DNA from 2 places in the Mesorhizobium sp. M1004 genome. Region 2 is predicted to be linked to the other one. Evidence: predicted binding sites of a transcription regulator. Region 2 holds the regulator's gene; the other holds the start of a gene.
What was found. Region 2 encodes PhoB, which activates phosphate uptake and scavenging genes when phosphate is short. Its sites were predicted from a motif close to TGTCATNNANCTGTCAT; they were not measured.

Region 1 (5,746 bases), on a different contig from region 2:
ATGTCGTGCCCTTCGAGGTAGGCCCGCTCGATGTGCGCGGCCGCACCGTGCAGCTCGGGCCGATGCTCGACGCCATCCTCAACCGTCATGACTATCCCGAGCCGGTCGCCCGCCTGCTGGCGGAAGCCTGTGTGCTGACGGTGCTGCTCGGCACTTCGCTCAAATTTGAAGGCAAGTTCATCCTGCAGACCCGCACCGACGGGCCTGTCGACATGCTGGTTGCGGATTTCTCCACGCCTTCGGCATTGCGCGCCTATGCGCGCTTCGATGCCGACCGGCTGGAGGCCCTGGTGGCCGCAGGCCAGACCTCGCAGCAGACGCTGCTGGGCAGCGGCGTTTTGGCGCTGACCATCGACCAGGGCGCGCACACGCAGCGCTATCAGGGCATCGTCCAGCTCGACGGCGAGACGCTGGAAGACGCCGCGCGCACCTATTTCCGCCAGTCGGAGCAGATCCCGACCGACCTCCGGCTGTCGGTGGCCAAGCTGCTGACGCCCGGCCCCGGCGGTGCGCGCGAGCAGTGGCGCGCCGGCGGTATCCTGGCGCAGTTCCTGCCGCAGTCACCCGAGCGCATGCGCGTGCCGGACATTTCGGGCGGCGACGGCGATCCGCGTGACGTGACGCAGGAGCCGGCCGACAATTCGTGGCGCGAGCTGGTGGCGCTGCTCGGCACCATCGAGCCGACCGAGCTGATCGACCCGACCATCGGCGCCGAGCGGCTGCTCTACAGGCTGTTCCACGAACATGGCGTGCGCGTCTTCGGCGGCGTGCCGGTTGCCGACCAATGTTCCTGCTCAAGGGACAAGATACGCGGCATCCTCGAGGGGTTTTCCGCGCAGGAAATCAAGGACAGCACCGAAGATGGCGGCATCCACGTCGCCTGCGAGTTCTGCTCGAAGCAGTACGACTTCGACCCGGCGGAGTTTGCAGCTCAGTAGCATCTCTTCCTTCTCCCCGTTCACGGGGAGAAGGTACCCGAAGGGCGGATGAGGGGCAGCGCGAACTTTGGTGAATGGCCGCGCATAGCCTAGGTCATGTGCGTGGAAGATAACCTCATGAGTCCGGCGGCGCCCCTCATTGCCCTGCCGGGCATTTCTCTGGGGAGAAAACCCCTAATTCACCGTCCGCCGCGTCCCCGGCAGATCCAGCGAAAACGCGGGAATAGCGACGTCGAACGTCTCGCCCTTTTTGTTGCGCATGGTGTAGTGGCCGACCATGAAGCCGGACGGCGTCGAGAGCGGGCAGCCTGACGTGTATTGATAGCTGTCGCCGGGATTGAGCTCAGGCTGGTCGCCGACCACGCCGGCGCCACGCACTTCCTCGACCCGGCCGCTGCCGTCGGTGATGTGCCAGTAACGCGCCATAAGCTGCACGAAATCGTCCGACTGGTTGTCGATCGTCACCTGGTAGCCCCAGACATAACGGTTCTCCGCCGGGTCCGAGCGGTCCTCCAGGTAGAACGGTCTGACCTGCACTTCGATGTTGCGCGTGACGGCGCGGTACATGGGCTGCTCCGGTTGCGCGGCAGGGAACATTTGTCGCGCCATGCGGTTTGATACGCGCAGAGCGGCATGTCCTGCCAGCCTCAAAGCGCAGGTGCCGACAAACAATGTCATTTAAGTGACACATGACAATGTTGGTGTGCGCAAACCTTGCCGGCGACTCAAGGCCCATCTGTCGACTGACAAAGCAGCCGCGAGCGGCCTTTCCGGAGTGACCAGATCTCGATGGAACCAGCTCTCACAGCCGCCTTCGCTTCCTCCGCTTTGCTTCTTTCCAATCTCGCCAGCATCCTGCTTGCATCGTCGAAGCTGAAAGCGCGCCGTCTCATCCCTCCGCCGTCCAACGAGCAGCCACCGGTCTCGATCGTCGTGCCGTCGCGCGGCGTGGAGCCGTTCACACAAGAGACGCTGCAGCGAGCCTTCTCGCTCGACTGGCCGCGCTACGAATTGATCTTCTGCGTCGCTCACGCCGACGATCCCGTCGTCAAACTGATAAACAGGGCGATCGTCCTGTTTCCCAACGTGCCGGCCCGGCTGCTGATCGGCGACGACCGCGTCAGCAGCAACCCGAAGCTCAACAACTGCGTCAAGGGCTGGGAAGCGGCGCTCTATCATTGGGTTATTCTCGCGGATTCCAACGTGCTGATGCCTAGGGATTACGTCCAGCACATGATGGCGGCTTGGCGGACCAATACCGGGCTTATCTGCTCGACGCCGATCGGCTCTCGGCCGGATGGCTTTTGGGCCGAGGTCGAATGCGCGTTCCTCAACACGCTGCAGGCGCGCTGGCAATATGCCGGCGAGGCGCTCGGTCTCGGCTTTGCCCAAGGCAAGAGCATGCTGTGGAACAAGCCGATGCTCGATACCAGTGGCGGTATCCGCGCGCTGGCCGCCGAGATCGCCGAGGATGCTGCTGCAACCAAGCTGGTCAACGGACTGGGCCTGCGCGTCAATCTCGTTGCCTCGCCTTTCGAGCAACCACTGGGGCAGCGCCGACTTGCCGACATCTGGTCGCGCCAGGCGCGCTGGGCGCGGTTGCGCCGCGTCACCTTCCCGCTGTTTTTCGCACCCGAGATCCTGACCGGCGTCGCCGTGCCGTTGGCGTTGGCGCTGGTGGCGGCCGCAAGTGCCGGCATCAGCCTGCCGGCCACGGTGTTGGCCGTGCTGACGGCGGCCTACATTCCCGAATGCGCGCTGGCCGCGGCCAAGGGCTGGCATCTGTCGCTGCGCATGGTCCCGGCGATGATGGTCCGCGACATGATGCTTCCCGCCATCTGGGCGCGCGGCTGGCTGAGCGGCGCCGTCGACTGGCGCGGCAACACCATGACCATCGGCACCAAGACGGCCGAACTGGAAGAGGTTTCGTCGGGAGCGTGACGCCTCGCGGCCTACCCGGCTGCCTTCAGCGCCTGCGCAACGTCCTCCAGCAGATCGTCCGTATCCTCAAGACCGACCGACAGCCTGAGCGTTCCCGGCCCGATGCCAAGTTCGGCGCGAGCTTCGTCGCTGAGGTTCTTGTGCGTGGTGGTCGCCGGATGGGTGATCAGGCTCTTGGCGTCGCCGAGATTGTTGGAGATCAGCACGATGTCGAGCGCGTTCTGCAAGGCGAAGGCCGCCTGCTTGCCGCCCTTGACGTCGAGGCAGATCAGCGTCGATCCGCCCGTCATCTGCTTCTTGACGATGTCGGCCTGCGGGTGGTCGGCGCGGCCGGGATAGATGACGCGGGCGATTTCCGGCCGTCCTGCCAGGAAATCCGCGATCTTGGCCGCGCTTTCCGTCTGCTGGCGCACCCGAACCGGCAGCGTCTCCAGGCCCTTGAGCAGCGTCCAGGCGTTGAACGGCGACAGGCTCGGGCCGGTGTGGCGGAAATAGTCGTGCAAATTCTCGTCGATCCATTTCTTGTCCGACAGGATGATGCCGCCGAGACAGCGTCCCTGGCCGTCAATGTGCTTGGTCGCGGAGTAGACGACGATATGGGCGCCGAGCTGCAAGGGCTTCTGCTGCAAGGGCGTGGCAAAGACATTGTCGACGATCAGCCTGGCGCCGATCGAGGTGGCGAGCGCCGCCACCGCTGCGATGTCGACCACTTCCAGCGTCGGATTGGTCGGGCTTTCCAGGAAGAACAGTTTCGTGTTCGGCCGCACCGCCTTTTCCCAGTTGGCGATGTCGGTGCCGTCGACCAGCGTTGCCTCGATGCCGTATTTCGGCGCCAGCGTCTCCACCACCCAGCGGCAGGAGCCGAACAGCGCGCGCGCCGCAACGATATGGTCGCCGGCCTTGGCGCTGCACAGGAGCGCTGCCGTCACCGCCGCCATGCCGGACGCCGTGGCGCGCGCATCTTCGGCACCCTCCAGCGCGCACATGCGCTTTTCGAACATGTCGACGGTAGGGTTGGCATAGCGCGAATAGATGAAGCCCGGCTCCTCGCCCTTGAAACGGGCCTCGGCAGCCTGCGCCGTCTCGTAGACATAGCCTTGGGTGAGGTACATCGCTTCGGACGTCTCGCCGAACTGGGAACGCAGCGTTCCCCCGTGCACGAGTGCGGTCTGAGGTTTCCAGTTACGCTTCTTGGTGCTCATCGTTTTTGTTCCAGACACAAAAAAACCGGCCGCGAAAGTCGCAACCGGTCCATATGGCCTTGCGGCCCGACGGTCCTTTAGCGACTTGTTTAACGTGGCTGCAAGCCGACCGGCCAAATCACCACGGGATAACGACCCTTTAGACCTCACCTGCGCTTGCGTCAATTGCCGGCTTCATTAAGAGGTTTGTACCAGGCAGGTTCCGCAATAATATCCAGCGGTTTTGCGGCAAGAACCTGCCACAAAGAGACCGACCTTGGAGCGGAGCCAGCCTTTTGCGGCAGACAGGCATTCTTCCCGATCAGGACATTTCCGCGCTGTTTCAGTCCGGCGCGCTGAAGTCGCCGCGCGCGCTCGATGTCGACCAGGTGCAGCCGGCGAGCCTCGATCTCAGGCTCGGCGACAAGGCTTTTCGCGTGCGCGCCTCCTTCCTGCCGGGTCCCGATCATCTGGTGGCCGACAAGCTTCACCGGCTGAAATTGCATGAGTTCAGTCTCGCCGAGGGCGCGGTGCTGGAAACCGGCTGCGTCTACATCGTGCCGCTGCTCGAAAGCCTGGCGCTGCCCGCAAATGTGTCGGCCTCGGCCAACCCGAAGAGCTCGACCGGCCGGCTCGACATCTTCACCCGGGTGATGACCGATCGCGGCCATGAGTTCGACAAGATCGCCCCCGGCTATCACGGGCCGCTTTATCTCGAAGTCAGTCCGCGCACCTTCCCGATCGTCGTACGCGCCGGATCGAGGCTGTCGCAGATCCGCTTTCGCACCGGCAACGCGCTGTTGTCGGAGGCAGAACTGAACGAATTGCACCGCGCCGAGATGCTGGTGGCGACCGAGCCGCCCAACATTTCCGGCGGCGGCATTGCGCTGTCGATCGATCTTGACGGCGACCAGAACGGCCTGGTCGGCTATCGCGGCAAGCATCACACCGGCTTGGTCGATGTCGACAAGCGCGCCGCCCAGGATGCCGTCGATTTCTGGGAGCCGCTCTATAAGAGCGGCGCCGGCGAACTGGTGCTCGACCCGGACGAGTTCTACATCCTGGTCAGCCGCGAAGCCGTGCACGTGCCGCCGCTCTACGCCGCCGAGATGACGCCCTTCGATCCGCTGGTTGGCGAATTCCGTGTTCACTATGCCGGCTTCTTCGATCCGGGCTTCGGCCATTCGGCCTCAGGCGGCACCGGCAGCCGGGCGGTGCTCGAAGTGCGCAGCCACGAAGTGCCGTTCATCCTCGACCACGGCCAGATCGTCGGCCGGCTGGTCTACGAACACATGCTGAAGCGGCCGCAGGCGCTTTACGGCACCGATCTCGGCTCGAATTACCAGGCGCAAGGCCTCAAGCTCTCCAAGCATTTCCGCCCCGCCGGCTGAACCTTCGATCACCGTCAGGCAAAATACTTGCCTGCGCTGCCTCACCATGCTTGGCTGCCTTTCGGTGGCCGGCAAGAGAACGGCGCGCAAGGGGAACCAAAATGCAGATTTCAAGATGGATCATATCGGCAGCGGGCGCTGCCATGCTGGTGATATCGGCCGGCTCGCTGGCTGAGGCGCAGGAGAAATTGAAGATCGGCACCGAGGGCGCTTATCCGCCCTTCAACACCATCACCGCGGACGGCAAGATCGAGGGCTTCGACATCGACATCGCCAATGCGCTGTGTGCGCAGAT
Region 2 (5,746 bases):
GGGATCCGCGTTTCGCCGCCGCCGGTTCCGGCGGCAGCCAGGGTCAGTTCGGCCTGATCCCGCTACTGGCCGGCACGCTCTACATCGCCGCCGTTGCGCTTCTGGTCGCAGTGCCGGTCGGGCTGATGTCGGCGGTCTACATGTCCGAATACGCCTCGCGCAGCGTCCGGTCGGTGGTCAAGCCCGCGCTTGAACTGCTGGCCGGCATCCCGACCATCGTCTACGGCATCTTCGCCGTGGTCACGCTCGGACCGTTCCTGCGCGACCTCTCGGCAGCCCTCACCGGCGGCTCTCCCTTCATCCAGGGCCAGAGCATCTTCACCGCCGGCCTGGTGATGGGCGTCATGCTGATCCCGGTCGTGTCCTCTTTGTCCGACGACATCATCACCGCGGTGCCGCGCGCAATGCGTGACGGCTCGCTCGGCCTCGGTGCCACGCGCTCCGAGACGATCAAGCGGGTGATCCTGCCGGCGGCACTGCCCGGCATCGTCGGCGCCATCCTGTTGACGGCGTCGCGCGCCATCGGCGAGACGATGATCGTCGTGCTGGCGGCGGGCGTCGCCGCCAATCTGACGGCCAATCCGTTCGAGGCGATGACGACCATCACCGTCAAGATTGTCAACCAGCTGACCGGCGATCTCGAGTTCAACTCACCGCAGACGCTGGTCGCCTTCGCGCTCGGCCTGACGCTGTTCGCGCTGACGCTGGTGATGAACATCGTCGCCCTCTACATCGTGCGCAAGTACCGGGAGCAGTACGAATGACCGACATCCCCCTGGACACGATGGCGGGTGCCGTCGCGCGTCCGCGCCGCGACATCGGGCTGAAGGCGCGCTATGCCGCCGAACGCCGGTTCCGCATCTATGGCGTGATTGCGATCTCGGTGGGCCTGGCGTTCCTGGCCATCATGCTGATCACCATCGTCTCGAAAGGCTACACCGCCTTCTGGCAGACGACCGTGACGCTGCCGGTGACCTTCGACGAGAAGGTGATCGATCCCTCCGGCAAGCGCGCCACCGACCCTACCGTGCTGATCAAGGCGAACTATCCCAAGCTCGCCGAAAACGCGCTGGTGGCCAAGCTCGGCATCGATCCGGCCAACAAGCCGATGATGCTGAAGCTCAAGGGCTTCCTGTCGGAAGGCGCCCGCGTCCAGCTGCGCGACATCGTCTCCGCCGATCCGTCGGTGATCGGCAGGACGCGTGACGTCGACATCCTGGCTGCCGCGAACCTCGACTCGGCCTTCAAGGGTCAGATCGACCTCGGCGTCGATGAAGCGCGCCGCAAGGTGTCCAACCAGCAGATCGACTGGATGAACAAGCTTAAAGCCGACGGCGTGATGGCCGAGCATTTCAACACCGGCCTGTTCACCTATGGCGCCTCCAGCCGGCCCGAAACGTCGGGCATGGGCGTGGCGATCATCGGCTCGTTCTACATGATGGTGATCGTGCTGTTGCTGGCGCTGCCGATCGGCGTCGCCGCCTCGATCTATCTCGAGGAATTCGCCAAGAAGAACCGCTTCACCGACCTGATCGAGGTCAACATCAACAATCTCGCGGCGGTGCCGTCGATCGTCTTCGGCCTGCTCGGCCTTGCCGTGTTCATCAACTTCCTCGGCATGCCGCGCTCGGCTTCCTTCGTCGGCGGCCTGGTGCTGACGCTGATGACGCTGCCGACCATCATCATCGCCACGCGCGCCGCCCTTGCCGCGGTGCCGCCGTCGATCCGCTCGGCGGCGCTCGGCCTCGGCGCCTCCAAGATGCAGATGGTGTTCCACCACATCCTGCCGCTTGCCGCTCCGGGCATCCTTACCGGCACCATCATCGGCCTGGCGCGTGCGCTCGGCGAGACAGCACCGCTGCTCTTGATCGGCATGGTCGCTTTCGTCGCCGATTATCCGACGACGCCTTTCGATCCGGCGACCGCGCTGCCGGTGCAGATCTATATGTGGGCAAACGAGGCTGAGCGCGCTTTTGTCGAGCGCATGTCCGGCGCCATCATCATCCTGCTCGTCTTCCTCATGGCCATGAACATCACCGCGATCGTGCTTCGGCGCCGGTTCGAGCGGCGCTGGTAGAAAAAAGGCAATTTGGTATGAACATCATGACCGAACAGTCCCTTGAAAATGCAGTGGGCGACAAAATGAACGCCAAGTCGAACGAAGTCATCAAGATGCGCGGCGACAAGGTCGGCGTCTTCTACGGCGAGAAGCAGGCGTTGTTCGACGTCAATCTCGACGTCCGCCAGAACCAGGTGACGGCGCTGATCGGCCCGTCCGGCTGCGGCAAGTCGACCTTCCTGCGCTGCCTCAACCGCATGAACGACACCATCGATTCGGCGCGGGTGACCGGCAAGATCACGCTCGATGAAGACGACATCTACGACAAGAACATCGATGTCGTCGAACTGCGCGCACGCGTCGGCATGGTGTTCCAGAAACCCAATCCGTTCCCGAAGTCGATCTACGAGAACGTCGCCTACGGCCCGCGCATCCATGGGCTGGCCAAGCGCAAGTCCGACATGGACCAGATCGTCGAGCAGAGCCTGAAGAAGGCGGCGATCTGGAACGAGGTCAAGGACCGCCTGCAGGAGCCCGGCACCGGCCTGTCCGGCGGCCAGCAGCAGCGCCTGTGCATCGCGCGCGCCATCGCCGTGTCGCCGGAAGTGATCCTGATGGATGAGCCCTGCTCGGCGCTTGATCCGATCGCCACCGCCCGTGTCGAGGAGCTGATCGACGAACTGCGCCAGAACTACACGATCGTCATCGTCACCCACTCGATGCAGCAGGCGGCGCGCGTGTCGCAGCGCACGGCGATGTTCCATCTCGGCTATCTCGTCGAGGAGGGCGCCACCGACAAGATGTTCACCAACCCCGACGACAAGCGCACCCAGGACTACATTACCGGCCGCTTCGGCTGAGCCGTCCGGCGGGTGAATTTTCAGGCACGAGGACCAAGATCATGGGTGAACATACCGTCGCCTCCTTCGATGAAGAGCTCGGGCAGATCAGCAAGCTGATCCGCGACATGGGCGATCTGGCAGGCTCGATGGTCAGCGGCTCGACCAGGGCGCTGCTCAATTCGGACAATGCGCTGGCACAGCGTGTCGTTTCCGACGACGCCATCATGGATGCGCGCCAGCGCGAACTGGACGACCGCGCCATCACGCTGATCGCCAAGCGCCAGCCGATGGCCAACGATCTGCGCGCCGTGGTCGGCTCGATCCGCATGGCCGGCGACCTCGAGCGCATCGGCGATCTCGCCAAGAACATCGCCAAACGCGTCGGCACCGTGGGCTTGAGCGTCACGCCGCGCGACCTCTCGCACTCCATCGATGCCATGGCGCAGCTGGTGCTGATCCAGGTGCAAGGCGTCGTCGAGGAATATGCCGCCACCGATGCGGCAGCTCTTGCAAAACTCAGGAATGACGACGAGCGCATCGACGTCAAATACACGTCCGTGTTTCGTGAGCTCTTGACCTACATGATGGAAGACCCTCGCAACATCACCGCCTGCACGCATCTCTTGTTCTGCGCCAAGAATCTTGAGCGCATCGGCGATCATGTCACCAACATCGCCGAAAATGCGTATTATGTGCTGACCGGCCAGCAATTGCCCGCCAATCGTCCGAAGCAGGACGAGACGGCGATGGCCACGCCGGCCTGATGAGGGTGAACTGCCTATGATCGCGCCACGCATCATGGTCGTGGAGGACGAGGAGCCGCTAGGCGTGCTCCTCCGCTACAACCTCGAATCCGAAGGCTATCACGTCGAGGTGGTGACACGCGGCGACGAGGCCGAGATCCGCCTGCAGGAAAACGTGCCCGATCTCCTGGTGCTCGACTGGATGGTGCCCGCTGTTTCCGGCATCGAGCTCTGCCGGCGGCTTAGAGTGCGGCCCGAAACCGAGCGGCTGCCGATCATCATGCTGACCGCGCGCGGTGAGGAAAGCGATCGCGTGCGCGGCCTGTCCACCGGTGCCGACGACTATCTGGTCAAGCCATTCTCGACGCCGGAGTTCATGGCGCGCGTGAAGGCGCTGCTGCGCCGGGCCAAGCCGGAAGTGCTGTCCAGCGTGCTCAAGGTCGGCGACATCGTGCTCGACCGCGAGTCGCACCGTGTCTACCGCAAGAAGAGCGAGATCAGGCTCGGACCGACCGAGTTCCGGCTGCTCGAATTCATGATGCGCCATCCCGGCCGCGTGTTCTCGCGCAGCCAGCTGCTCGACAATGTCTGGGGCGAGACGATCTACATCGACGAGCGAACCGTCGACGTCCATGTCGGGCGCTTACGCAAAGCGGTCAACAACGGCCGCATGCCGGATGTCATCCGTACCATTCGCGGCGCCGGCTACGCGATCAGGGAAGACTAGGATGCTGCGCGTCGCGCCGTTGCCGGCCATTCAGGCGACATGCTTGCCGGATTTGGCCTGAATGCCCGGCGCGAAAATCTCCTGATCGACGAAGCCGAGCGCGCGCATGGCACAGCCTTCGCGGATCAGCGGCAGCTCGTTGGGCTCGGTGTCGAAGGAGATCGACTTCGAGTGCTGGCCGCCGGCGGTCTGGGCGATCGCTTCGCGCAATGCCGGCTCGATCAGGTCGAAGGCGGCGGCGCTGACGCCAACCATGGCGACAGGCGCCGGGTCGATCAGCGCAAACAGGCTGCCGAGGCCGAAGCCGAGCGCCTCACCGGCCTTGCGATAGGCTTCGCGCTCCGGGCCATCGGTTTCGCGGGCGCGCGCGGCGAGTGCGCGCATATCAGCGTCGCCGATATCGACCGGCTCGGCATCTTCGCTCATCATTTTGGCGCTGCGCCAGATGGCGTAGTTTCCGGCATAGGCCTCGACGCAGCCGCGCCGCCCGCAGCGGCAGAGCGCGCCGCCCGGACGGTGGATCATGTGGCCGAACTCGCCGCCCGAGGAATGGGTGCCGGTGAACAGTTCGCCTTTCAGCACCAGCCCCATGCCGATGCCGTGCGACAAGAGGATCGCGATGAAATTGTCGCGGTAGCGCTCGGGCTGGCGCCATTGCAGGGCCACCGCCATCATATTGCAGTCGTTCTCCATGGTGGCAGGAATGCCGAATTCCGCTTCCAACATGTCGGCGAAGGCAATGTCGGTCAGTGGCGTGATTGGCGACCACAGCATGGCCCGCGCCTGCGAATCGGTGATGCCCTGGATGCCCATGGCAATGCGGGCGATGCTCTGGACATCGAGGTCCGGGTCCGCGAGACGCCGCCCGACGATTGCTACGCATTCGCCGATCAGCTCGTCGCGCGGCATGGTCAGCGTGTCGAGCCGGCGCTGTTCTTCCGCGACCACCTGGCCGGCATAGTCGATGACGGTGACGGAGAGGAAGTTCAGCGACAGCACCACGGTCATGACCGCCGCCGCTTCCGGGTTGAGGCCAAGGCCGACCTGCGGCCGGCCGCGTTTCAGCGAGCCGGTCTCGCCAGGCTTGCCTTCAATCAGGATGCCTTCTTGAATTAGATCAGACGAGATTGCCGATATCGTCGAATGGCTGAGGCCGGTGGTCGCCGCAATCTCGGTCCGCGACGGCTGGCCGGCCCGGCGCACGGCCGAAATCACCATCGCACGGTTGCGACGGCGCAGATCGTCGTGGCGGATCCCAACCGACATTTGTTTTCCTCCCGGCCTCCTCGCGCCTCATGATAGTGAAGGCGTTCGACGGCACCAGCCAAATATTGGCAGACGCCGGCAGCCCTGTCATTGTTTATTGCGGAGCTCG

Region 1: the regulator PhoB is predicted to act here: its motif matches at 1,611-1,627, upstream of NKH54_RS30670 (ceramide glucosyltransferase).

Annotation. Positions count from the first base shown of each region.
Region 1 is NZ_JAMYNB010000025.1:3,358-9,103, forward strand. It holds gene NKH54_RS30660 (Hsp33 family molecular chaperone) at 1-938, shown strand, start outside; gene apaG (Co2+/Mg2+ efflux facilitator ApaG/CorD) at 1,113-1,505, opposite strand; gene NKH54_RS30670 (ceramide glucosyltransferase) at 1,728-2,879, shown strand; gene NKH54_RS30675 (O-succinylhomoserine sulfhydrylase) at 2,891-4,081, opposite strand; SAM riboswitch at 4,139-4,216, opposite strand; gene NKH54_RS30680 (2'-deoxycytidine 5'-triphosphate deaminase) at 4,357-5,451, shown strand; gene NKH54_RS30685 (ABC transporter substrate-binding protein) at 5,553-5,746, shown strand, end outside.
Region 2 is NZ_JAMYNB010000003.1:234,315-240,060, forward strand. It holds gene pstC (phosphate ABC transporter permease subunit PstC) at 1-764, shown strand, start outside; gene pstA (phosphate ABC transporter permease PstA) at 761-2,077, shown strand; gene pstB (phosphate ABC transporter ATP-binding protein PstB) at 2,095-2,919, shown strand; gene phoU (phosphate signaling complex protein PhoU) at 2,961-3,665, shown strand; gene phoB (phosphate regulon transcriptional regulator PhoB) at 3,682-4,371, shown strand; gene NKH54_RS08105 (ROK family protein) at 4,402-5,637, opposite strand.